Linked DNA regions of Paraglaciecola psychrophila 170. The protein of the gene in region 1 interacts with the protein of each later gene in a pairwise test. Links are inferred from orthologs where the notes say so. Each region holds a gene or a part of one and is shown on either strand. Other genes may lie near its edges. The genes, in order: C427_RS12945 and lolA.

Region 1 (17,205 bases):
CAGGAATATATGTAGATCTAAGTACCGATGTTACTGATGCGTTATTCCTGCAAGGCGCCTTACGATATGAAGATTACTCTGATTTTGGTTCTGAATTAGTAGGTAAAGTCGCCTTCAAATACAGTTTAACTGATGATGTTAATTTACGTGGCTCTGTAGGAACAGGCTTTAGAGCGCCTACACCAGGACAACAAGGTACTACAAACGTTTCTACTCGATTGCCAGATGGCCTTCCAGTGGCTACCGGTCTTTTCCCTGCATTAAGCTCTGTTGGTCAGGCTCTTGGTGCAGATGCATTAAAACCTGAAACATCTTTGAACTATAGTTTAGGTATGGCGGGTAGTTTTGATGCATTAAGCCTTACTGTCGACTTTTATCGCATTGAGCTAGAAGACCGTTTTTATGCGGTATCTACAATTGATGTATCAACGGATCCAGATTCTGGTGATGCCTATGATAAATATTTGGCATTGGTTGCGGCAGATGTTGACGGGGCAAATACTATTGGTGGCGTAAATTACTTCCAAAATGCTTTTGATACTGTCACTAATGGTATGGATATTGTTGCTACTTATACTATGGATGACACCGTTTTAACTGGGTCATTAAACTATAACTCAACTGAAATTGATTCAGATGCATCTTTGTACCTGAACAGTGAAGATGAGTATGATTTAGAAAATGCACTTCCTAAATGGCGTGGCGTATTATCTGCTAAGCATAGTTTTGATATGTTAAGTGTACTGATACGTGCTAATTTTTACGGCACATATGAAAATGCTATTAACTCTTCTGCAACGGTCGTACAGGAGTATGATGCAGGTGTGATGTTCGATTTAGAATTGAATTATCAAATTAATGATGGTTTATCTCTAGCAGCAGGTGCTCGAAATATCTTTGATACTTACCCCGAAAAGGATGGTGTTAACGGTTCAAGTGACGATTGTTGTGGGGCCGTATACTGGTCAGGCAATAACGTTGATTGGCAAGGTGGTTACTACTACGCACGTTTGAACTATATCTTTTAATATTTAAACTGTTGTTAAATTCAAAAGCCGTCATATATGACGGCTTTTTTGTGCTCGGTCATTAATATAATACTGCTTTGTCAAAGCTGGGGCTTATGAAAGTCGTTTATCATTAGCACCAGGTTTACTAGGGCGCTAAATAAAAATCAATGATGTGATTCAGAGTTATTTATGTCGGTTTCTTGTTCAGTTTCTGGCCAACGATAACGATTAATGCGTACTATCATACCAAATAATGGATGGTCAAAATAATGGACTTGTTTGCTGATCACACGCCTCAGCTGATTAAAATTAACACTCCGTAAAAAATTCGGTTGTTGCGAGATCGTTTGTAAAGAGCCCGGTTGCAGCAACGGGTTGACTGCTATTGCATCTTGGCCAGAGTAATTAGTCGATAAACCTGGTACTCGCAAAGCTTTCTTTAGATCGAATATTGGTTGTCTAAAATCCAAATTACTATCGATGTGCAAATAGGGTATGCGCCCAACGTTACGCAGGTAGACGGTTATACCACCGTCTAATCTCCATAGTTCTTTGAGAATTGCAGTATTTTCCATAGGTGTTTGCTGCGTATTTTGGGTGTCGTCTTGTTCAATATTGATGGGCGATTCATCTGCCAACGCAGCAGCAATTCTTGCAAATAAGTCTTCAGTTACTGCTTCTGCTCCTATGCCATTAATATGTTTTATGAGCGCTTGTTGTTGTTCTGGAGTTAACCCGACTAGTTCTTGGTCAGGTAGGTAATACTCGTCTGTAGGTTGATTCAAACTATCAAACAAACTATCTGTATCGTCAACTACAGGTATACCATTGGCATCAAATTGCTCTGCAAAGTTTTCACCTGCAAACAATCTAAATGTGTGTGCATCTTCTCGTCCAAATTTAACTTCTTGACGCCAATTTACATGTAGGATTGGTGTGATATCTCGCTGCTTTTTAATTTTCTCATACAACTCATTCATATACATGGTTGCTGTGGGTAACAAAAAGGCACCGCGTTTTGTTTGCCATTCAGTTCCGTCTATGATGTCGGGAACGCGCTTTATTAGATCACTATGCTGACCGCTAGTACTGTCACTTTGTAATGCTATAATCGAATCAAAAGATGGATCAATTTGTTCGGCATAGGCACACAGTAAATTACTAGGAAGTTGCCATTCGACGAATTTCACCTCAATAGGGGGGCGAGCTAAATTTGTCTCTGGAGTTTGAGCTGTGTTGGCTTGATGATCTTCGTCATTATTAAGGTTTTGTTCTGAGTTATAAAAACTAACATTTCCGGCGTCAGCGGTCTTAGCTGAAGGTTTACTGTTATCGGTATTTGCAAATATATCTGTAGAAGCGACTTGATATTGAAAGTTTTCATCAGCGTCAACGGCTAAGATTTGGCTTTTTTGTTTTTGTTCTTCATCTTTCTGCGCAAAAGATGACGCATTGGTTTTGAGCACTGGCATGGCAAAGGCAAAATCTTGTTCATATTGTGTTTTTACTGCTAGTTGCTTTGAAGCCCGGCAATACGGCAAACCAGCCCGTAAATAGCTTAAATCAGGTTTCAAATAAGGCGTAAGTAAATCCAGAATGTCGCTAGATGGTTTTTCAAGCCGTGATTGTTTGAATTTTTCAGAGATATTGACCGTCTCTAAATTGCGTTCAAATAAAATCACTTCTACATCAAACCACCACTCATTTTCAACAGCATTCGCAGATTGAGTTAAAACGCTGGCAGTAAGCAGAATTGCAATGGCACCTCTTGAAGAAAAAGCACCCATGATTATTTGTTTTAGAGTATGAACAGTCATTTTATCTGTCATTAAGCAGCCCGTAATTGTTGGCTAAACTCGGTTAGCATATTATTGAACAGTTCAAGTCTATCTTTGGCGGATTCAGTAGGCACGTTAAATTTAAGTTTTTGCGGCCCATCTAATTTGTAAATTCTAGGTTGCGACTGAATTAGCTTGATAATAAAGCTTGGGTCAATCTGGGTTTTCTGTGAGAACTCTACAAATCCACCTTTATTAGTACCTTCTATTTTAGAAATACCAATTAGTTTGGCTTTTAATTTAAGCATAGCCATATCTAACAGGTTTTTAGCACTTTGAGGTAATAAACCAAATCTGTCTATCAGTTCTATTTGTAATTCATTGACGGCTCTTTCATCTTTGCAACTAGCCAACTTTTTATACAAAGATAAACGCATATTCACATCAGGAATATAATCATCCGGGAACAGAGCCGGCAAACGTAAATCAATATCCGTTTGTTCAGCCAGAGCGGCTTCCAAAGAGGGCTCTTTGCCTTCTTTAAGTGCTTCAACTGCTTGGTCCAGCATATCCATATATAAGGTAAAACCAATACTGGAAATCTGCCCTGATTGTCCATCGCCTAATAATTCCCCCGCGCCACGAATTTCTAAATCATGAGTGGCAAGGGCAAAACCTGCGCCTAATTCTTCTAGCGATGAAATAGCATCTAGGCGTTTCGCAGCATCTTTACTTAATCGCCTTGGATGCGGTGTAAGCAAATAGGCATAGGCCTGATGATGCGAGCGACCAACACGACCACGCAATTGATGTAATTGGGCCAGGCCAAGGTGATCAGCCCGGTCCATTACTATTGTATTAGCTGATGGCACATCGATACCTGTTTCAATAATAGTGGTACACAACAACACATTAAAACGTTGGTGATAAAAATCGGCCATGACTTTTTCGAGTTCACGCTCACGCATTTGGCCATGGCCAATAGCGATTCGTGCTTCGGGGACTATTTCTGCAATTTCTTGTGCTGTGCTCTCGATGGTATCTACTTCGTTATGCAAGAAATAAACCTGACCACCACGCAAGATTTCACGCATGATAGCTTCGCGAATTAACCCTTTGTTACGTTGCTGTACAAAGGTTTTGATTGGCAGACGTTTAGCCGGAGGGGTGGCGATAATAGACAAGTCGCGCATCCCACTTAACGCCATATTCAGGGTTCTTGGGATCGGGGTAGCGGTTAACGTTAGAATGTCTACATCTGAACGCAGCGCTTTGAATTTTTCTTTCTGGCGCACCCCAAACCTGTGTTCTTCGTCGATGATGACCAAACCTAAGTCACTAAATTTAAGGCTGTCTTGTAACAACGTATGTGTGCCCACTACTATATCAACTTTACCTTCACCGATAGCCTTAATGGTTTCTTTCGCATCTTTGGCACTTACAAATCGAGACAATACTTCAATTCTGAAAGGGCAATTCACAAACCGATCTTTAAAATTTTCAAAATGTTGACTGGCAAGTAACGTGGTAGGGACCAATATCGCAACTTGTTTACCCTGATTGGCAGCAATAAAAGCTGCGCGCATTGCGACTTCAGTTTTACCAAAACCAACATCACCACAAACTAATCTGTCCATGGCATTGGCCGAGCCCATATCTTGGATCACGGCATTAATGGCTTTTTGCTGATCTATGGTTTCTTCAAAGGGGAAGCTGTCACTGAACGATTGATATTCGTCCCACGCAATTTTGAACGCATAACCAGGTTTGGCAGCTCGTCTAGCGTACACATCTAATAATTGAGCGGCTACATCACGGACTTTTTCCGCAGCTTTTTTCTTGGCTTTAGACCAGGTGTCGGTGCCTAAATGATGCAGAGGTGCATGGTCAATATCACCGCCGCTATAACGGCTAATTAAGTGCAGAGATGCAACAGGTACATATAACTTTGATTGTTTGGCATATTCGATGGTTAGGTATTCTGTGGTAATACCGCCTGCATCTAGGGTTTGCAAACCTAAATAACGACCTACTCCGTGTTCAAAATGCACCACTGGCTGGCCTACCTGCATTTCTGCCAAGTTTCGAATTATGGCATGTTCATCGGTGCCTTGGCGTTTGTCACGCTTGCGACGATGGCTGATTTTATGCCCGAGTAATTCTGTCTCGGTGATAAACGCAATCGCGCATTTTGGTTCATTTAATAAAAAACTAAACTCGGCAGCACCTACAGAAATACCAACAGGTTCGGCGCTTTTAATAAAGTCATCAAAACTTTCAAAAACCTTGGGTTTAATTTCTGCTTTTACGAGTATCTCTAAAAGACCTTCACGGCGCCCGGCAGATTCAGCGCTAAACAACACTTTAACTTTTTGTTTTTGCCACAGGTCTACTTGTTGTTTAAGTGATGTCCAGGGTACCTTATTTTGTGGTTTTAGAGCGACGTCACCCACCGGCGAAGTGGCAAAGTTAACACTACCATTTTTCTCATCTGCGGCTTGGTTTTGAATTTGAACCCTTGGCCATTCTTTTAAGGCACCAAATAGCTCTTCATAACGCATAAAAATATCAGAAGGAGGCAATAAGGGCCTAGCGAGGTTATAGCGCAGTTGTTCGTATCTGTGGTTGACATCTTTCCAATGATTTTCATGTGCGGTTTGTAAATCACCATGCATTATTACGGTGGTGTCTTGATTCAGGTAGTCAAATAACGTAGCTGTTTCTTCAAAAAACAACGGCAAATAATATTCTATACCACCTGGCATTAGGCCTTTACCTACTTGGTAATAAATAGATTCTTTGCTGTTATTTGCATCAAACTTGCCGAGATACTGCTGCCTAAACAACAAACTGGCTTCTTTATCAGTGGGAAACTCTCTGGCAGGTAACAGTTTTATTTCATCAACCTTATCACCGGAGCGCTGAGTTTCCGGATCAAAATGCCGAATGGTATCCACTTCATCATCAAATAAATCTATGCGATAAGGGTGCTGACTGCCCATAGGAAATAAATCGATGATACTGCCACGTATAGAAAACTCGCTGTGACCCATCACTTGGTTAACATGTAAATAGCCGGCGCGCTCTAATCCTGAGCGAAAACTATTAATCTCTAACTTTTGATTTATCTTCAATATCAGCAAATATCTACTAATATAATCTACCGGTGCCATTCGCATCATTAGGGTATTGATGGGTACAATAAACACTCTACGTTCGTTTTGTGTGAGTTGGTAGAGGGTTTCTAGACGCTGTGAAACAATATCTTGATGAGGTGAAAAGTTGTCATAGGGCAGGGTTTCCCAATCAGGAAATAGTTGCACATCGACAGATTGATCCTGCAAAAAATAATCCAGCTCTTTTTCAAGCTTAATAGCACTGGGTGTATCTGCGGTAACCAATAATATTGGGCCAGTCGCCAGCTTCGTGGCATTGGCCAAGACAAGAGCCGTGCTGCTGCCTTGGAGATTACCCCAATGGCGAATATCATTTTTGGTTTTAAGGGTGTTGTTTGGTAAAGGCGGTGAAAAAATACTCTGAGTCATTGATCGCTTTCGTTTTAGTTCTTTTAGGTTTTTTCTTGGTTCTTGCGTTTACGTAAATTTGCCGTTTGTAAATGTAAACTGGCTGTGACTAACAAGTCTTGATCTTCTTCACGTATACGAGTAAAAATCAAGGACACATGGTACGTGTCATCGACAGGCTTACAAGCAATAACTTCAGCAAAACAAAAAATGGCTGAGGCCTCTTCTCTTAGAAATAGCTTGAGTTCAATGGTACCGCCTATTGATAATTCGTTTTCACAACTAAGAACTATGCCGCCGCCGCCAAATTGTATCGAATCATAAGTATGTTTATGATTTGCATGTTGTTGCAAAATCAGAGACATCATTAAATCAATTTTTCGCGATTGATGATTCAGAAATTCTGCTAGCTCAATGGCGTGTTCACCTAAACGCCGAAGTGGTCGCAAGGCTTTTGTGTCGATGGCAGAAAGTTCGCTAGCTATTTGAAACTCGTAAGGCATATGTTGATGTAAATCATCAATTTCGGGCAATACAAAATCGTCTGCTAATAAACGCATATTGACTGGAATATTGTGATTGATCATAAAAAACTCATCGAATTGTTGATGTTTTTGATAAAGCGTTAAGTTCTGCATATTCTCTCCCAGCTTTGCTTTGCTTGTTAGATTTACTTCAGGCACGTATTATTCAACATCATTCATCACTATACCAACAGTTAAACCTTTATTTTTTTAACTGTTTTGTTGTTATAAGAGTTTCTTTTTTATGTTTTACCCACTTTCAGCCTTTATTGGTTTACGTTACGCCAAAGCTACTAAAGGCAGTCATTTTATTGCATTTATAAATTTTTTCTCTGTTGCAGGCATCGCCCTTGGCTTGATGGCCTTGATCACCGTTTTATCTGTGATGAATGGTTTTGAAGGGGAACTTAAATTACGCAATTTAGGGATCACGCCTCATGTGTTGGTACAAAAAAAGATTGATACTGATATTACACCTAATATGTTCGAGCATATTGAAGGTGTGATTGCCAGCGCCCAACAGATCGATTCAGAAGGCATAGTGCAATCCTCTCAAGGGCTCAAAGGGGTCATGTTTCAAGGCATTCAACCCGATGTGATGCAGCGCTCCTCAATTATTGCTGAAAATATGTTATCCGGCCGGCTGACCGATTTAGTTAAAGGTGAATATGGAATTATCATTGGCCGCGCTCTGTCTATTAAATTAAATTTACGGATGGGCGAACCAGCCCGTCTGATCGCGTCTGAAAACAGTTACTTCGGTCCCTTTGGGCGTATCTACAGCCAGAGAGTGTTCCGCGTCGTAGGCATATTTGATATGGGCTCTGCCTTGGACGATAAAGCCGTGTTAATGCACATTGATGATGCCGCTAGGTTATTAAGAGGTAAAAAATCGAAATTAGCCCAAACACGTTTGTTTTTAGCTGATGCCTTTAATTATAAAAGTGTGGTGCAGGCATTAGAAGCCCAAGGCTATAGCTCAACCAACTGGCGTGACCAGCAGGGCGTGTTATTCGACGCAGTGAAGATGGAAAAGAATATGATGTCGCTGATGTTGTTGCTAATTATCTCGGTCGCAGCTTTTAACATAGTATCGGCTCTGGTCATGGTGGTGACCGAGAAACAAGGTGATATCGCTATACTCTTAACGCAGGGCATGACCCGCAATAATATTATGGGTATTTTTCTGTTTAATGGTATTTACAACGGTATAAAAGGCACTGCGATTGGTGTGGTGACGGGTGTATTATTGGTGACTCAAATCAATAATGTGATCAAGTTATTTAATTTACCCATATTTTTGAGCCCCGGGGGGCAGGGTGTTCCCACCGATTTACAATGGCAACAAGTGGTATTTCTTATTGTCACGTCACTTATTTTATGTTTTCTGGCTAGCCTTTATCCAGCGTATCGCGCCGTAAGAGTTAATCCGGCGGATGCTTTAAAATATGAATAAGTCGAGCTTCGGTATACAATAGTAGGCTATAAGTTTTATCTTGCTGCACCTTGGGTGCAGCCGCGTTGTCAACTGCGCTCTAAATTTTAAGGTTCATGTAATGGAAAAAACGTTTATCACTGCACAACAGCTACTTGAAGATTCATTTCGAGTAGCCGCTCAAGTTTATGAAAGTGGCTTTCGCCCACATTTTATAATCGGTATTTGGCGTGGCGGTGCACCCATTGGTATCGCAGTGCAAGAGTATTTTGATTTTAAGAAAGTTGAAACTGATCATATAGCCGTGCGTACTTCTTCATATTATGGAATTGGTCAACAATCTAAAACCATCAAAGTGCACGGTTTACATTACTTGATTGAAAACGCCAATGCCGAAGACAGCCTATTAATTGTTGATGACGTATTTGATTCAGGCCGCAGTGTTGAAGCTTTGATGAAACAAATTAAAAATTTATCTCGGGCAAATATGCCAAAAGATGTGCGTATAGCTTGTCCGTATTATAAACCTCAAAATAACAAAACTGACATCGTGCCTGATTATTATGTGCACGAAAGTGACGAATGGTTAGTCTTTCCCCATGAAATATCTGGACTCACACCAGATGAAATTATTAAAGGCAAAACAGATTTAAAAAACGTAATGCATCTGTTGAAGCAAGATTAATTTCAGCAAACCTCAGTTTATAAGTTAGGGCGGGTGACTACCCTTTTTATTATTTAAGGAAAAGTAGATGGATCAAAAACAAGCCAGAGAATACCTATTAAACAAACCTTTTACAGTTGAAACATTTCCTTTTGGTGATGGCGTATCTGTGTTCAAAGTCAAACATAAAATGTTTGCGACTTTGGCCTTAGGCAAAGACAATGAGTCAGATGATACCGATAATGGTATTTGTTGGATGAACCTTAAATGTGATCCTCAAGAAGCCATTATGCTGCGAGACATCTTCCCATCCGTTATTCCCGGTTATCATATGAGTAAAGTACATTGGAATACAGTCAAGCTAGATGGCTCAGTCCCTGAAGGGGAAATACAGCGGATGATGGATAACTCTTTCAATTTGGTAGTAAGTAATATGATTACAAAAGACCAAGAATCGATTTTGCTACATCTTTAATACATAATATTTAGCAAAACTAAACTTGTTAGTATTCGGTTTATAATCTTAGGCAAAGTTAATTACTGTTAAGGATTGACGACTCGTTCTTTCCAGTCATCTTGGATATCGTAAAGACATCTTTGCTGCGGTTTAGATTTTAGGTCCAAATAGTCGACGGTGTATGGAATAAAAACCAAAACACAAAAATTGTTACTAATATCGTTGTCATGGTCAGCAACATTGCTTTGCGTAATGTTGCGATTAACCTCATTGTTGACTTGGTTACCTAGTCTATCTTCTGGAATAGGCAGTATTGAATCTTCATCAAATGGTGCTTTAGGGCTGCTTGAGTAAAAAGGTTGTTTAGCGTTTATTGACAAGTTTGACCATTGTTGTTTTAAAAGACTATTCTTCCTCTGATTTCCTAAGACTGAACTTTCATAGCTCGGTTCTAACGAGTCAGATATCAATGCTACTTCTCCTGCTAAACGGTATTGTTCTCTAGAGTCAGAAAAATACCAACAAATTTCAAATCGCGACTGATTTTCACCTTGCCACTCTTCAATCTTATCGCTTCTTATGTCAGTCACAGACAACAGACTCTGGGTGTCTGGTAAGAACCCCCTAAATACCATGGTTCTGTTTTTAGGCGCTCCATTTGAGCACACACTTGCCACTTGATAATACTTTGATTGCACTTGACTGCGATTGACATGCAAACTCCTCGCTAATCGCTGACGCCATACTGGATATATTATTTCAGTCATAATACTTCTTAGTGAACATTAAAAATAAACGACAAAAACCATCCGTCGTTATTGTTGTTTAATTAGTAGATATACCGCATATTGGCATGTAAATCCGAATAGTTGCCATAAAATAAGCAATTTTCATGGCCTTATTCTATGACGCTTAGCAAGGATAAACATTATCCTTGACTGATACAACACAACTGAATTATGTAAACGCTGGCTTTAGTCAATAGTTAACGAATACGTATGGGTTATCCCACATTTTGAAACAAACTCTTGATCATGACTCACTAAAATGAAGCCACTGTTATAGCGGAGTAAAGCATCCGACAATATATGCTTACTTCTAATATCAAGATGATTGTCAGGCTCATCAAGTAGTAATAAGCTATTCTGGTGTTGACTAGCAATTAGCATCGCCAGTCGCATTTTCTCTCCTCCACTGAGTAACCCTGCCTTTTGAAATACTTTATCTTTTCTAAATCCGTTAGTTGCCAATAAAGTACGTAGTTCTGAGTGACTTAGATGTGAACAAAAGTAAGACAAATTTTCTAACATGTTATTTTGGCTCTGTATCAATGAACAATGCTGGTCTAACAAACAAATTTGGGTGTTTATGTGGGCTGAACCACTAACACTCAGTGTTTCTAATATATCTTTATACCCGATTTCTTGTCGCCTATCCTGGGCACCTGAAAGATTCTTTAATAGGTGTAAGAGTGTCGATTTCCCCGATCCATTGATACCATTCAAATAGCATTTTTCGCCTTGCTTAACTTCCATCGATATTGTGTTATTCGTGTGTGGCAGGGTGATCTCTTGCAGATTAATCAGTCTTTTCATTTTTTGTAGATTGGTCCTAAACCCAAATTGTATCGGTTTAAGTGTATTGTCAGTTTTCGCTGCTTGTATTTGTTGCTCGATATTCGTTATTTTGGATTGATGCTGTGTTATTTTTGCGCTTAATGATGACTCGGCTTTATGTTGTTTAGCACCCAGTAACACTTTAGGCATTCCTCCTTTTTTACCTTTATTCGCTCCTTGGCTAGCACGTTTTTGTGCTTTTTCTGTATCACGCTGCGCGCTGAGGATTGCTTTGTTTTGCAGTACCTGTAATTGATTCAGCTTTTTGGCTGTCGCTTTCTCGTGTTGCAAGTTCTGTAGTTCAAACGCATCATAATTTGATTCAACTAACTCTATACCCCCGGGGGTTAGTTTTGCTATATGTCGACAAAGGTTAAGTAACATGCGGTCATGGCTAATCAGCAAACACCTACCTGTGAAAGATAATAATTTCTCTGTTAACCACTGTTTGGTTTCACTATCTAAATGATTACTGGGTTCGTCGAGTATCAGTATGCCATCTTGCAACTCAGCCTTAAAAAAAAGGCTCCACAACATCACTTTTATTAATTCGCCACCACTTAATTCAGATAATTTTGAATATGCGGTTATGTGTTTGGATAGTTTTGCCAATTGTACTTTAAAGGTAGCAGCAAATAGCCAATCGTCACCGACTGTTTGATAGTCTTGTGGTGCAATACTGCCACCATCAATATTTTTAAGTGCATCAAGTTTAGATGCAGCCCCAAGATACTCTGCCACTGTTTCATTACGAGTAAAAGCAACGTGTGTATTTTGCCCTAGAAAGAAAAGTGGCCCGATAACTTCAACGGTTCCTGTGGTTGCCTTAACTTTTCCTCTAATAATGTCTGCCAGTAAGGATTTACCAACACCATTTTCACCTACAAGTGCGGTTAGTCCTTCGGGTAAATTGAAGTTGATGTGGCAAAACAGCATACCACCATTGCTATGCTGTAATGAAATATTGCTAAGTGTTAAGCGTGTCAAAATAAACGTCTCCTGATAATTCAGGGCGCTAAATTTAATCAGTATGGCATACCGAAAACGTAAGATGATTTTCGAGACAGACACCAATTGAAGAAGCCAATAACCCTGATAATTCAAATTAAATACTGAATTAATGTCAGACGTTATTTGTTCATTGGCTCAAAGTCTCTTAGTGGCGGTCATGTACTTTACAACACAAAAAGTGAGTTTGTAAGTGCTCAAACATTAACATGGCAATAAAATATTCATGATTTAATGTGTTATGGCTCTGTCGGCTTTCTTAATTTTTGCTCATTTATTAAACAGCTGCTAATGTAATATTGCTTTGTCTAAAAATGGCACTATTGGAGCGCTAAGCAAAGTAAAACGGAAGGGAGATTGTTCAGTGAAAACATTTATAACAAAACCTAGTGTGTTAATTTGTTTGTTAAGCTTGCTGTCTTTTAACACATTAGCTGCCGACGAGCGTGTGTTTAAAAATGGAGATTATTGGGAGGTATCCTCAATCACAGTTGTTGATGGTCAATGGTTAAATTATGCCAAACATCTATCGACCAAATGGCGTGATTCACAGGAGTTTGCTAAGTCTAAAGGCTGGATTAATGGCTACAAAGTCATTATCAACCAGTATCCTAGAGACGGGGAGCCAGACATGTATTTAATTACCATGTTTGAAACCATGGCCACCAAAGCGCAAGATGATGAGCGATACAAAGCCTATATGCAATGGTCTAAGAGCACTATTGCTAAATTAGAAGAAAGCAGTGGAGAACGTGTTGTTATGCGTCACTTAAGCGGTAATGCACTAATGCGTGAAGTCACTTTTAGATAAGTCATTGATGTTTTATGTATGCACATTCATTTTGTCATTTATCCAACTGTCAATCTTCACTCGCAGCGGGCTGTTGGCATATTTTTTTTAGTCGAACTTGCTTTCAATCAACATGGATACGATATAATTTCGCAACAGAGTGACTCAACTTTTGAGTTTATTTGTATCACTCAGAAGCTTAATAAATTGGTGTTTATTTCTTTATTTCTTTAATTCTTATGGGCTGTCGATATTATTTTTTGATGATATGACTACAATTTATCCTCACCATATCTAACCATGATGAGGTGTAATTAGGAGACTTCATCTCTCTGCGCATTTGCCACTTTCCTTGAATACCTTTTGCCGCTAATGATAAAGAGTCGGGACCAAAACGTTGATTAATGGTATCTAGTGCGGCCATAACCCGAGGATCACGGCCTTGTACTGAAAACATATCTCGCTGATACATTGCGTCATCTACCAACTCAATAGCGCCTACACCTGATTTATGGAATAACACACCGGGACGATATATTTGCTTTGCCGCTTCGCTAGCCGCAATGGCTAGGTCGCGGCTATCAGCGGTAGCATCAAAAAAACCATGATGTATGTTGCGCCGGTAAATCTGCCCATCTGAGAACGGACTGGAATGAGCAAATGCTACCATCATCTTTATTAAGCTACCTTGCTTACGGGCTTTTTTGGCGACTTTTTCACCATGCATCACTAAGCTTTGTTCTAATGATGCATAATCAGTGACTTTTTCACCAAATGCTCGAGTAGAGAATATTTGTTGTTTAGGGCTTCTTACTTCATCCCATGTTAAGCATGACTCACCTTGTAATTCCCTTACTGTGCGCTCGATATTTACAGAAAACTGCTGACGCATTAGTTTGGCGGGTTGTTGCGAAAGCTTCCACGCATTATCAATCGCCATAACCCTTAGCTTTTTACCTAAGCGCCCCCCGATCCCCCACACATCTTCAATAGCCATTCCTTGCAGCACCGTCATGATGTTTTGTTTATCAATAATGCTGACGCCACCTGTATTTTTGTTCTTCTTTGCGTAATGGTTAGCCGCTTTAGCTAATGTCGCAGTCGGCCCCATACCCACACAGACTGGTAGCCTGACCTCTTGCCATATTACCCGCCTTATTTCCTTTCCCAGATGCCACCAACTGTCTTTGGGTTGGGTTTGAAAACGAAGAAACGATTCATCAATTGAGTAAATATGTTGCTCGGGCGAGTATCGGCTGAGGATATCCATTATCGATGCAGACAAGTCTGAATATAATTCATAGTTAGAGCTGCGCACTATTACGCCAGATGCTGCAACTTGTTTGCTAATTTTGAAGTACGGTTGAAACTTTACATTACCTAGTTTGGCTTTAGCTAACTTACACATGGCCACTACACAGCCATCGTTGTTACTTAACACAATGACGCCAGTTCGCCGGGCAAGTGGATCGAAAATTTTCTCGCATGAGGCATACATGCTATTAACATCGACTAACGCAAACATCTTGCCAGCTTTGTTGATTGGCGGTGATTTCTAATCGAGCGAATAACAATGCCTTCTTCTAAGAATTCATCGCCATCGGTTAGTTGGTAGGCCTTGTAAATATCGAGCCCTGACAATAAGCACTGCTTTTTACGGTCATAGAGCTTACACATGAATACACCATTTAACGTAGCCACTATGATATCCATATTGGCTTGCCTGGCTGCCCGGTCAACAATTAATACATCGCCATCAAATATGCCGTGGCCTGTCATGCTATCTCCTACAGCAAGCCCTACAAACGTGGCAGTGGGGTGATCAATGAGTATTTCATCAAGAGACATGGGTAGAGTCTGGTACTCTGACGCGGGTGACTCGAAACCGGTTATGCCAGCCTGAGCCTTGATCGGTATAATATTCATTACGTCTCAATACTGTATGGGTGTACAGTATTATAGCGCGAACTATATACTAGATAGCAAGAACATTCATCGATAGTTACTGATATAGTGGATCTGTAACTATCAATGAATGTTGCTTATTTAAATATTGCAATTTTTACAAGTATCCCCGAAAATAGACTTACAAATTTTGGCATCAAAACAGCCGGACAAATGGCAACACACTACAGGTAAATTGTCCCCAATATTTTAAGAACCAAAACAATTACATATTTTACACACTTTTAATGGATCTAATTTCTTTGTACATAAGTATAAAGAGTTGAATTTAAAAAATGTTAGCCCTAAAAACTCGCCCTAAAAGCGGGTTTTTTGCATTTTAGGGGTAACGTAAAAGAGAATCATTACTATTTTCGTCTACCAATTAGGATATCAATTATGAACAACGTTAACCGCCGTGACTTTTTAAAAATATCAGGTTCATCTATTATCGGATTGACCCTAGGTGGGGTGGCATTACGCGCTAACGCACAAGAGCAAGTGGCGCTTGATGATCCAACTGCCATTGCCCTTAAGTATGTGCATGAATCAAAGATTGAAGGCGCACATTGCTCAAATTGCCAATATATTCAAGGTGAGGACGGTAAAGAGTGGCGCCCATGCGGAATTTTCCCTGGTAAAGTAGTGAACGCTAAAGGTTGGTGTTCAGCTTGGATGAAGAAAGCGGGATAAATTACTTGAGTAGATTAACACCGTTAATTTAAGCATTTCATAAACAATAAGGCTGCTTAAAAATCAGCCTTATTGTTATTTACACAAAAGACATTTTTACGAAAAACAATAGCGTGCAGCAGTCTCAGCAATGATGCGTCTTCGCCTTATTCACAAACCAGTATGGTATTGACTGACTGTTGACTCTATTACCATCGAGTTTAAGGTCATTTCTACCTTTGCATCACCCGCCAATAATTGTTCGAACTGGCTAATCAATGCGACTTTGTCAGGTGAGGCTTTATCACCGGCTCCAATATTGGTTAAATCAATTAAAAAACCGTCAAATAAATCAGCCAAGTCATTGATGACCTGCATATTTAAAAACTGATCTTGATTATAAATACTTGGGTAACCTGCCTTTTGTTTATCAATCGCAAACGACACACCTTTAAGGTTGGTAATGCTGGTTGATTTATCACACGACAGCATACAACCATTATCTATTCTTGGTTTATCACAACCCACACTTTGTTGGAAGAAACACTGTCTGCTGGTCATTAACAAGATGGGATGATAGATACTGTAAAACAATTTAAAGTTTGCAGGCCGTGCAATGTTTTTCATTTGTTGTTGATTAAGCTCGTTAGAAATAAACGCGCCGCTGCAATCAAATTCTTCTTTCATGGCCATTAAGGCATAAGAATTGGTGGTATTTAAAAAGGGGCCCGCTATCCATTCTATCCCTAGTTGATTTGCTCTGTACGCGATACCCGTGTTGTTAGTGACAATTAAAGGCGGTGCCACTTGCTCTAAAATATTAATCGCCACATCATAATCCTTACCAATCAATACAGCAGGAAACCAAGGGATGAGGCGTGGGTTTGCTGATAAGAAATCGATATATTTAGTGCAATCGCGTTTGTAGGCGTCGGGTAATTTAAAATAAATATCAGCAGAGGTGACTGTGGTTAAATGAATATCTGACTCGTCACTGATTAATATAGAAAGTTGGGGCTGTGTATCTGCAAGGCTATCGGCGTTCTTAGTATGTCTTTCTAGTTCAGGTAATGTGACTGCAGGTAATAACGCCTTGGAATGATTCAATACACGGGCGGCTTCGTTTTTGAGAGATGTCAGCTCACTAAAGGGAACACTAAGCTTGGCTGATAAGTCGCGTAACTCGATTTCCTTAAGTACGTATTCAGCATTGCCTAAGCTTCTGAAACGTTTATCAAGAGTGATGTGATCAATCCCATTGTGCTCACTCTTAGTTAATAGACTTGTGGATTGAAGTACAAAACTTTTCGCTGCCGTTTTGGAGATATTAACTAATGGAGTCTGTTGGGTCGATAGTTCTTGTGTGTTATTTTCTATGCTAACAGTTAGACTTAATGGACTGCCTGATTGACCCGAAAAGCTGAGAGTTAAAGGCACTTTATCGATACTTAAATATTGAATTTTGTCTTTTACCGCATCATTAATTTCGTTTTTTTCTTGGTAAAGTGTGTGTTCGACTTCTTGAATTTGCACTACGGAAATTAGATTTTTGTCGTTAGTACTGCTGATTTTAGCGATGGCATGGTTTTTTGAATTATCTCGTGGATTATCAATAAACATCGACTGGTTTAAATCACCACGCAAAAACGCATTTGAAAAGTCCCGATTAAATACTTTATAAAGGCGTTCGCCGTCTTCAAGCAATTGACCTGTTTTAATAAAGCCATCTATTTGCTTACGAAAACTATCCACCACTGTATGCACATAACTTGCGCCTTTTATT
Region 2 (10,246 bases), 560 kb from region 1 along the record:
AGACGGTGTTGAAGGTTTGGTTCACGTTTCAGAAATGGATTGGACAAATAAGAACATCCACCCATCTAAAGTGGTCAACCTTGGCGACGTATGTGAAGTTATGGTACTTGAAATTGACGAAGAGCGTCGTCGTATTTCTCTTGGCCTTAAACAATGTATACCTAATCCTTGGGAAGAGTTCGCTAAAGCACAAAGTAAAGGCGACAAAGTTAGTGGTAAAATCAAATCTATCACTGATTTCGGTATCTTCATTGGCCTTGATGGCGGCATAGATGGTCTAGTTCACTTGTCTGATATTTCTTGGAACAAAACTGGCGAAGAAGCTGTTAGCGACTATAAGAAAGGCGATGAAATATCTGCTGTTGTTCTTCAAGTTGACCCAGAGCGTGAACGTATCTCTCTTGGTGTTAAACAAATCGAAGAAGACCCTTTCAATCAGTACATCACTGATACTAAGAAAGGCACTATCGTAACTGGAATGGTTACGGCAGTTGACGCTAAAGGCGTAACAGTTAAGCTTGGTGATGAAGTTGAAGGTTATATCCGTGTAGCTGACTTAGCTCGTGACCGTGTTGAAGATGCAACTACAGTAGTCAGTGTTGATACTGAGATTGAAGCCAAGTTTATGGGCGTTGATCGTAAGAATCGCATCGTTAATTTATCTGTTAAAGCGAAAGATCATGCAGATGAGAAAGACGCGCTAGATAAAGTGAATCAACAAGAAGATGTTGGTTTCACTAACGCTTTCGCTGATGCATTTAAAGCTGCTAAAAGCGACTAATTGACGTAATACACAAACGTGTTAGTTATTTTTTGAAACTTGAATAGTTTTGACAAATAACTCAACACGTTTATTATCGGTAATAACAGTTTTTTAATTGACGGAGAGTTTAATTAATGACCAAGTCAGAACTTATAGAAAGACTGGCCGATAAGATGCGTCAGGTTCCTTCCAAGGATGTGGAGTCATCGATAAAAGAAATGCTAGAACAGATGGCGCAAACTTTACAAAAAGGTGAGCGTATAGAAATCAGAGGTTTTGGTAGTTTTTCTTTGCATTATCGTGCACCACGAGTTGGTCGTAATCCTAAAACTGGTGAAACTGTGAAATTAGACGGTAAGTACGTCCCACATTTTAAACCAGGTAAAGAATTACGAGAAAGAGTCAACGAGAGTTTAGTTAGTTGATTTTTTAATAATATTTTTAAGAACGGCACTCCAATTAGGGTGCCGTTTTTGTTAGAGTTACCAGAATGTTATATCACTTCATCATGTAGACACACATTGAGTAACCAAAGTTGTAACCAAAGACTCGCTAGCAACCATTATCATTTTAGATTTGACAAGCCAAAGGGGGCGAAATGAAAGTTAAAGGATTATTGTTACTACTCTTTGTATTATTAATGCTTATTGTTGCTGGGTTTGTTGGCTCACAGAACAGTCACCTAGTACCAATAAATTATATATTAGCTGAGACAGAAATACGTATGTCAGTATTATTAGCTGTGACGTTTTCTTTAGGCGTTTTATTCTCAGTTTTGATATTTATTGGTTATATTCTGCGTTTAAAGTGGCGTATCAGCAGTTTAGAACGCAAAAATAAAAAACTACTCACAGCCCACTAACGTTACATAATGTTAGAACTCCTCTTTTTGTTATTACCAGTTGCTGCTGGATATGGCTGGGTGATGGGGCGTAACAGCGCCCGTCAAGCGCAACAAAGACACTCAAGTATATTAGCCAAACATTATTATCGAGGCTTAAATTTTTTACTTTCTGATGAGCCAGATAAAGCAGTTGATACTTTAATAAAAATGATTGATTTGGACAGCGATACGGTTGAAACCCATATCGCAATGGGCAAATTTTTCAGGCACCGCGGCGAGCTTGACCGAGCTATTAGAGTTCATCAAAATCTGGTCAGTAAAGAACAAATTTCAGCTTTGCAACGAGAATCTGCTTTATATGAATTGGGTCGGGATTACATTCTGGCTGGTTTTTTAGAGCGTGCAGAAAACGCGTTTTTGCAGTTGTTGAATAGCCAAAAACACTTTATTAATGCACAAATTCAATTGTTCAATATTTATCAAACCACCAAAGAGTGGTCAAGAGCCATTGAATTAGCTGAACAAATGATTGGAGCGGGTGGTGACAGTGATGAACTCTGTACTCGAGTGGCACACTTTTACTGTGAGCAGGCAAGTATTGAGATAAAGAACAACAACCTAATAGAAGCAGAAGCGAATCTTATGAAGGCAGTGGCTGCGGACGAAAAATCGGTACGTCCGTGGCTGTTGCTAGGTGAAATTGCCATGCAACAACAAAAATACGATGAAGCTATCGATTGTTTAAGTCAAATTCCTAGTCGTGATGTAAATTGGTTAAGTGAGGCCGTTCCTTTAATTGAGGTGTGTGCCGAGCAACTGAATGATCATACAAAACTGAACAAAGTATTAGACGAATACTGGCAACAATGCGCTACTGCCTACTTGGCTAAAGTCAAACTTATGGCAAAAGACGGCGAAGTAGAAAATGCAGCACAAGTATTGTTAGAACAACTGAAAAAACATCCCACTATGAAAGGTTTCAAAACCCTAATGGGATTGTACATTAATTTACAAGATCACGAGCAATCGACTAATAGTTTAGTGTTGCTAAAAGAATTAGTAGAAGAACAAATACAACAACGCCCTAAATACAAATGTCATGGCTGTGGTTTTGCTGGAAGTAAAATTCACTGGCTTTGCCCTTCATGTAAAAAATGGGGTGTGGTTAAACCTATTAAAGGTTTAGACGGAGAGTAATTTGAAAAACAAGACCGTGACAAATATTAAATCAGATCCGAAAATTGTAGTGGCTCTTGATTTTGATCAAATAAGCAATGCTGAAGCTTTTATTGACAAACTCGACCCAAAACTGTGCAGACTAAAAGTGGGCAAAGAGATGTTTACTCATTTCGGGCCTAGTTTTGTGACCAGCCTTGTAAATAAAAACTATGATGTTTTTCTAGACTTAAAATTTCATGATATTCCTAATACCGTCGCTAAAGCTTGCCAAGCAGCTGCAGACTTAGGTGTTTGGATGGTCAATGTACACGCCTCTGGAGGTCCTAAAATGATGGATTATGCCAGAGAAAGCTTAGATAAGTATGCTGTTAACAAGCCACTTTTGATTGCTGTTACAGTCTTGACTAGCATGGATCAACAGCAATTAAGCGCTATTGGTATTAATTCAACACCTGAGCAACAAGTATTGAAATTGGCTCAATTGACGTATGACTGTGATTTAGATGGGGTAGTGTGCTCGGCGCAAGAGTCTAAGTTACTTAAATCCCACTTTCTTAAACCAAGCACTGCTAAGGATTTTAAATTAGTCACCCCAGGTATCCGCCCAGAAGGTTCAGCCAAAGGCGACCAAATACGAGTGATGACACCCAAAGAAGCGATGCAAGCCGGCTCTGACTATTTAGTGATAGGCCGACCGATTACCCAATCAGCCGACCCAATTAACACCATAATTGAGATCAATAACTCAATAATTTTATAGAGTCTTCAACCTGTTTAAGAGTCTTCAACGAATTAAGAGTCTTCAACGAATTAAGAGTCCTCAACCTGTTAAAGAGCCTTAATCGTATTAAAGAGTTTCTAACGCTGTTTTAGCATCCATATACTCAAGATTTAGTTCTTTACCTAAAGCGTCAACAACTGCTTTGTAAGTGACTTTACCTTGATGCACATTAAGACCGTTTAATAAATGAGGGTCATCTAACATGGCCTGTTTAGGGCCTTTATTCGCTAAGGCTAGACCAAAAGGTAGCGTGGCGTTATTGAGTGCCATAGTTGATGTCCGAGCGACACCACCTGGCATATTAGCGACACAATAATGAACAACGTCATCTATGATATAAACGGGATCTTGGTGTGTGGTGGCTCTTGATGTTTCAAAACATCCACCTTGATCAATAGCAACATCTACTACGACCGATCCTGGTTTCATCTTTTTGATATGTTCACGATTTAGCAGTTTAGGTGCTGCAGCACCCGGCACTAATACTGCGCCAATTACTAGGTCTGCTCTGGAAGTGTAATATTCGATGCTTTCTGCGGTTGAAAAAACTGTTGCGAGTCTGCCTTCAAAAATATCATCTAGTTCACGCAAACGATTCAGTGACCTGTCTAAAATAGTCACATCCGCACCTATGCCCATTGCCATTTTGGCTGCGTTTAAACCCACAACTCCACCACCTATGACCACTACCTTACCTGGAGCCACACCAGGCACACCACCCAATAGGGTACCGCTTCCGCCTTGAGCTTTCTCTAAATAATGTGCTCCGGCTTGTACTGACATTCTTCCTGCTACTTCACTCATAGGCGCTAAAAGCGGCAGGGTATTTCTATTATCAGTAACGGTTTCATAAGCAATACAGGTTGCGCCTGATTCGACTAATAATTGAGTTTGTATGGGATCTGGCGCCAAGTGCAGATAGGTATATAAGGTCTGACCCGGACGTAACATCTTACATTCATTTGCCTGGGGCTCTTTTACCTTCACTATCATATCGGCTTTGGCGAAGATTTTTGCTGCACTATCAATTATCTCTGCACCTGCTTCTATATAGTGTTCATCGGTAAAACCAATAGAATGGCCAGCTTGGGTTTCAACCCATACTTGATGTGAGTGCTGCACAAACTCTTTGACTGCAGCAGGGGTCAAGCCCACTCTATATTCATGATTCTTAATTTCTTTTGGTACACCGATCAACATGACTCATTCCAATTACAAATATTTTAGGAGCAAATTATAAATTAATATTAGAAGTAAGTTGTTTTGTATTCTGACATTCAAAAGCATATTATTCTGTAAAATAACTATTTAGCAAAATATTCTATGTTAATAAAAACCCCTAAACATATTGATAGGATCGATAGAAATATTCTTATTGAGTTGCAAAAAAATGGAAAAATCACTAATTCGGAGCTTGCTAATAAAATAGGTTTGAGCGCTAGCCCATGTTTAGAAAGGGTTAAGAGGTTAGAGACCCAAGGTTATATTACAGGTTATCATGCTCGAGTTGATCCTTCATTGCTAGGCGCAGCCATGTTAGTTTTTGTAGAAATTACCTTAACAAAAACATCTGTAGACATATTTGAAGAATTTTCTACTGCGGTGCGTAAACATGAAGATATTCAAGAATGTCATTTAGTTTCAGGTAATTTCGATTTTTTGCTTAAGGCCAGAGTTGCGGATATGTCCAGTTATCGAAAGTTACTTGGTGATACCTTATTACGTTTACCGGGAGTGAGTGAGTCTCGAACTTATGTGGTCATGGAGGAGATAAAGGAGTCGACTCAAGTCAAAATAAGCCTGAGATAACATTTCTTACCCAGTATTGATTGATTTGCGAGCGGTAAGTACCAGCAAACTAGGATTTTTAGGACTGCACTGTTATCTTATACACATGAATTTTAATAGGACCTAGAATCCTAGTTACATATAACGATAATAGACACTATGGCGAGACTCACAGGCATTCAAAGAATTATGGAGGTAGGCATGATTATCAGCTGTGTCTTCGCGTTTTTTCTATTATTAGCTATGGCTTCTTTTCATCCTGCGGATCCAGGTTGGAGTCAAGCTGGATTGCAAAGTAACGTACATAACTGGGTAGGGCCAATAGGGGCTTGGTTTGCAGATATTTTGTTTTTTATTCTGGGATCCTTCGCGTATAGCTTGCCTTTTTGTTGCGCGTTTTTGGGGTGGTTTTTATTTCAACAAACTAAAACGTTATTAGAGATAGATTATCTGACCATTGGACTTCGACTGATAGGCGTAATTTTACTAGTATTAGGTGCGACTGGTTTGTTAAGTCTGAATGTAGAAGACATCCATAACTATACTTCTGGCGGTATGGTCGGTGACGTGTTGAGTTCGTCATTAATCCCCTATTTTAGTTTGGTAGGTACGACACTTTTATTATTATGTTTTTTTTGCACCGGTTTTACACTTTTAAGTGGTATTTCATGGGTTGTGATTGTTGACAAAATTGGCGAGTGGACAATTTACATTAGTCGTTACATTTATCACACCCCCGCTAAATTCAAAGGATCTTCTCATCTGCTTTTACCCTTTAAAAAAGCAGAGCCTGAGCCGGCTACTATAGCTAATGTTGATGATAACTTTTGGGGCAGTGAGACCAAAAATAGTAGCTATGATCCACAAAACGACGAGGTATATTCAGTTGAGCCTGTTGTGCCGCAAAGTATTTTAGATGAACCCCCGCCTGTAAAGAAAAGCCCTGTTTCCATCAGTGAGTTAAAAAGGAAGATTAGTCTTTCGAGGAATTCTCCGAAAGTAGAGCCGGTCATGACAGAGGCCGAATCAGAACCAGAACCAGAACCTGTATCCGATTTAGGTGCTGCTAAAGAACAAGGACCAATGCCGTCTTTCGATTTGTTAGAACGCGCAGATAAAATTAAAAACCCCATTACACCAGAAGAATTAGAAATTGTGTCGCGTTTGCTCGAAGCCAAACTAGCTGATTTTAATATCGAAGCCAGAGTGGTAGGAGTATATCCTGGTCCTGTTATCACACGCTTTGAAATGGATTTAGCGCCGGGTGTAAAGGTCAGTAAAATTACGACTTTATCAAAAGATTTGGCTCGCTCTATGTCCGCTATTTCGGTGCGTGTGGTTGAAGTTATTCCTGGTAAATCTGTTATTGGTTTAGAACTGCCAAATAAAAAACGCGACATGGTGCGTTTAAGCGAAGTAATAAGCGCCGATGTGTTTCAAGCTTCTGAGTCACCACTGACGATGGTGTTAGGCGCGGATATCTCGGGTAAACCTGTGGTGGTAGATCTGGCGAAAATGCCTCACCTTTTAGTTGCGGGTACCACCGGCTCTGGTAAGTCGGTGGGTGTTAACGTTATGATCCTTAGCCTGTTATACAAATCTACACCTGAAGATGTGCGGATGATCATGATTGATCCCAAAATGTTGGAATTATCGGTTTATGAAGGTATTCCTCATTTGTTAACTGAAGTTGTCACCGACATGAAAGAAGCTGCCAATGCACTGCGTTGGTGTGTGGGTGAGATGGAACGACGTTACAAATTGATGTCTTCCCTTGGGGTCAGGAATCTAAAAGGCTATAACACCAAAGTATTGAATGCGATTGAAGCGGGAGAGCCTATTCGCGACCCATTATGGAAGTCTGAAGAAAGCATGGAAACAGTGGCTCCTTTTTTAGCGAAACTGCCTGCGATAGTCGTAGTGGTGGATGAATTTGCCGACATGATGATGATTGTAGGTAAAAAAGTCGAAGAGTTAATTGCGCGTATTGCCCAAAAAGCGCGTGCTGCTGGTATTCATCTAGTGCTTGCAACGCAAAGACCTTCTGTTGATGTGATTACCGGTTTGATTAAAGCTAACATTCCAACCCGTATTGCGTTTCAGGTATCCTCTAAAATTGATTCTCGGACTATCCTCGATCAGGGTGGGGCAGAGGCATTGTTAGGGGCAGGGGATATGTTGTATTTACCTCCAGGAACAGGTGTGCCGACTAGAATTCATGGTGCATTTGTGGATGATCATGAAGTGCATGCTGTGGTCGCTGATTGGAAAAAGCGCGGTGCACCGCAATATATAGATGAGATTTTAAACGGTGATGCGAATACAGAGATCCTTTTACCAGGTGAACAGTCAGAAGATGCCGATCAAGAATATGATGTGTTTTATGATGAAGCAGTAGCCTTTGTGACAGAGAGTAGACGGGCATCGGTATCTGGCGTACAGCGAAAATTCAGAATTGGTTACAATCGCGCAGCAAGACTGGTTGAACAAATGGAACAAAGCGGCGTCGTAACTTCACCTGGGCATAATGGCAATCGTGAAGTATTGGCTGCTGCTGCTCCTAGAGATTAACCCTACAAGAAGTAATAATAAATGAACAAATTATACCGGCTCAAAAAGCTGATTTTATTTAGCGTAGTTTTACTAAACAGTACCTTTGCCTTAGCAACGGATATGGATGCCAAACAGCATCTAAAAATCAAGCTGGCTAAGCTTGCAACCTATGAAGCCTATTTTACGCAAACTGTGGTCGATATTGAAAATACATTGCTGCAGCAAGCCACTGGGCGGATCGTGCTCCAACAACCTAACAAGTTATATTGGGAGTTGTTTGAACCTAACGAAAGTGTGCTATTGGCTGATGGTGAAAACATTTGGAATATTGACCCCTTTTTAGAACAAGTTGTGGTTTACGCTGCTGACTCTGCACTTGAAAATAATCCGCTGATTTTATTAACTAACCCTGATAGCAGTCAATGGCAAGAGTTTGAGGTGAGTCAATCAGCTAGCCAATTTATTATTACGCCACGTGAGCTTAAAGGCGGTATCGAATCATTACGTTTGGTATTTAAAGGTGACACCTTAGTCGAGCTTGAAAGCCAAGATGGACAGCAACAAAAGAGTTTGCTGTTGTTCTCCGAAATAAAACAAAATCATTCATTACCTACTGATACTTTTATCTTTGTCATGCCTGATGGTTATGAGTTGGACGATCAGCGCTCACTATGACCGCAGAATTTGACTTTGTAGAGAATAACGACTCGGTTGCTCAGTTCGCACCGCTAGCGGCTCGTATGCGTCCTCAAGTGATTGACCAATATTTTGGTCAGCAACATATTATTGGTCCAGATAAGCCTCTAAGAGCCGCACTATTGCGTGGTCAATGTCATTCGATGATCTTGTGGGGCCCACCAGGCACAGGTAAAACCACGTTAGCTGAGTTGGTTGCCAACCATTGCCAAGCCCATATTGAACGATTATCAGCTGTCAGTAGCGGGGTTAAAGATATTCGTCAAGCCATAGACAACGCTAAACATTATGCGAGTCATCATCGCCAGCGGACCATTTTGTTTGTAGACGAAGTACACCGTTTTAATAAAAGTCAGCAAGATGCTTTTTTACCTTACATCGAAGACGGCACAGTGACGTTTATTGGTGCGACCACTGAAAACCCTTCTTTCGAACTCAACAATGCTTTGTTATCCAGAGCTAGGGTATATGTCCTTAAAGGCTTGAGCGTTGAAGATCTCAGTGACGTCATTACTCAAGCGTTAACCGATAAAGAGCGTGGTTTAGGACTTACCGGTATTACTTTAGATGACTATGCAAAGTCAATGTTGATTGATATGGCTGCAGGTGACGCAAGACGTTTGTTAAATTACTTAGAGCTCAGCGCTGACTTTTTACCAACAGACTCTATAGACAAAATAATCAGCGTAGACATGGTAAAACTCGCAGTAGGCGAAAAAGTTGCACAATATGATAAAAATGGTGATCAGTTTTACGATTTAATATCTGCTTTTCATAAGTCGGTACGTGGCTCCGCACCTGATGCTGCATTGTATTGGTACGCACGTATGTTAGTAGCCGGATGCGACCCACTTTATGTTGCTCGTCGTCTATTGGCAATTTCCACAGAAGACATTGGTAACGCTGATCCTAGGGCGATGCAAATATGCCTCAACGCATGGGATATATTTCAGCGTGTTGGACCTGCAGAAGGTGAAAGGGCGATTGCGCAAGCAACCCTCTATTGTGCGAGTGCAGCAAAAAGTAATGCGGTTTATCTGGCGTTTAATGCCGCTGTACAACACGCCAAAGATACACCTGATTCTGCGGTGCCAGAACATTTAAGAAATGCTCCGACTAGCCTGATGAAAGACTTAGGTTATGGAAAAGAATACCGTTATGCCCATAATGAAGTTCATGCTTACGCAGCTGGAGAAAACTATTTTCCCAAAGACCTGCGCGACACTCAATATTATCAACCTAGCTCCCGTGGCTTAGAAAAAAAGCTGCAAGAAAAATTAAACTTTTTAAAAGAACTCGATTTACACAGCACAGAACAAAGGTACAAATAATATGCATACAGCAACGGTGTATATCTTTATCGCACTAGGTGGGGCAACTGGAGCTTGTTTGCGCTATTTTCTTTCACAACTGATGCTTCAATGGTTTGGCAAAGGCTTTCCCTTTGGTACACTTCTAGTCAATATTGTTGGTTCATTTTTACTGGGTTTTTTGTATTCTTTACTGGAGCATGGTCAATTAGAAGCTGCCCTATGGCGCACAACAATCGGAATTGGTTTTCTTGGTGCACTCACCACATTTTCCACATTCTCAGTAGACACGTTAATGCTCTTTCAACAGGGCTTGTGGTTCAAAGCCGCAA

Evidence for each region.
Region 2: the proteins of C427_RS12945 (region 1) and lolA interact in binary tests that used the Escherichia coli proteins (3 or more experiments, as listed by UniProt). The link is inferred for Paraglaciecola psychrophila 170 from one-to-one orthologs.

The regions. Positions count from the first base shown.
Region 1 is NC_020514.1:2,951,861-2,969,065, reverse strand. What follows is about bases 6,338-9,186. They hold C427_RS12945 (lipoprotein-releasing ABC transporter permease subunit), read left to right. Parts: upstream 6,338-7,080; coding sequence 7,081-8,292; downstream 8,293-9,186. Other genes in these bases: C427_RS12935 (MmcQ/YjbR family DNA-binding protein), read left to right, coding at 9,024-9,186; C427_RS12940 (phosphoribosyltransferase), read left to right, coding at 8,393-8,956; C427_RS12950 (PilZ domain-containing protein), read right to left, coding at 6,357-6,950. Also shown: C427_RS12965 (TonB-dependent receptor plug domain-containing protein), read left to right, coding at 1-1,028; C427_RS12960 (CsiV family protein), read right to left, coding at 1,175-2,839; mfd (transcription-repair coupling factor), read right to left, coding at 2,839-6,333; more of C427_RS12935, read left to right, coding at 9,187-9,410; C427_RS12930 (hypothetical protein), read right to left, coding at 9,479-10,159; C427_RS12925 (ATP-binding cassette domain-containing protein), read right to left, coding at 10,367-11,995; C427_RS12920 (hypothetical protein), read left to right, coding at 12,381-12,827; C427_RS12915 (Y-family DNA polymerase), read right to left, coding at 13,060-14,331; C427_RS12910 (S24 family peptidase), read right to left, coding at 14,319-14,732; C427_RS12905 (high-potential iron-sulfur protein), read left to right, coding at 15,150-15,443; C427_RS12900 (peptidase U32 family protein), read right to left, coding at 15,594-17,205. UniProt on the Escherichia coli protein: Part of an ATP-dependent transport system LolCDE responsible for the release of lipoproteins targeted to the outer membrane from the inner membrane.
Region 2 is NC_020514.1:2,389,610-2,399,855, forward strand. The notes cover bases 6,789-9,765. They hold lolA (outer membrane lipoprotein chaperone LolA), read left to right. Parts: upstream 6,789-7,947; coding sequence 7,948-8,583; downstream 8,584-9,765. Other genes in these bases: C427_RS10485 (DNA translocase FtsK), read left to right, coding at 6,789-7,926; C427_RS10495 (replication-associated recombination protein A), read left to right, coding at 8,580-9,765. In the rest of the region: rpsA (30S ribosomal protein S1), read left to right, coding at 1-781; ihfB (integration host factor subunit beta), read left to right, coding at 898-1,188; C427_RS10460 (LapA family protein), read left to right, coding at 1,362-1,625; lipopolysaccharide assembly protein LapB, read left to right, coding at 1,635-2,804; pyrF (orotidine-5'-phosphate decarboxylase), read left to right, coding at 2,806-3,546; ald (alanine dehydrogenase), read right to left, coding at 3,634-4,767; leucine-responsive transcriptional regulator Lrp, read left to right, coding at 4,891-5,376; more of C427_RS10485, read left to right, coding at 5,515-6,788; more of C427_RS10495, read left to right, coding at 9,766-9,935; fluoride efflux transporter CrcB, read left to right, coding at 9,937-10,246. UniProt on the Escherichia coli protein: Participates in the translocation of lipoproteins from the inner membrane to the outer membrane.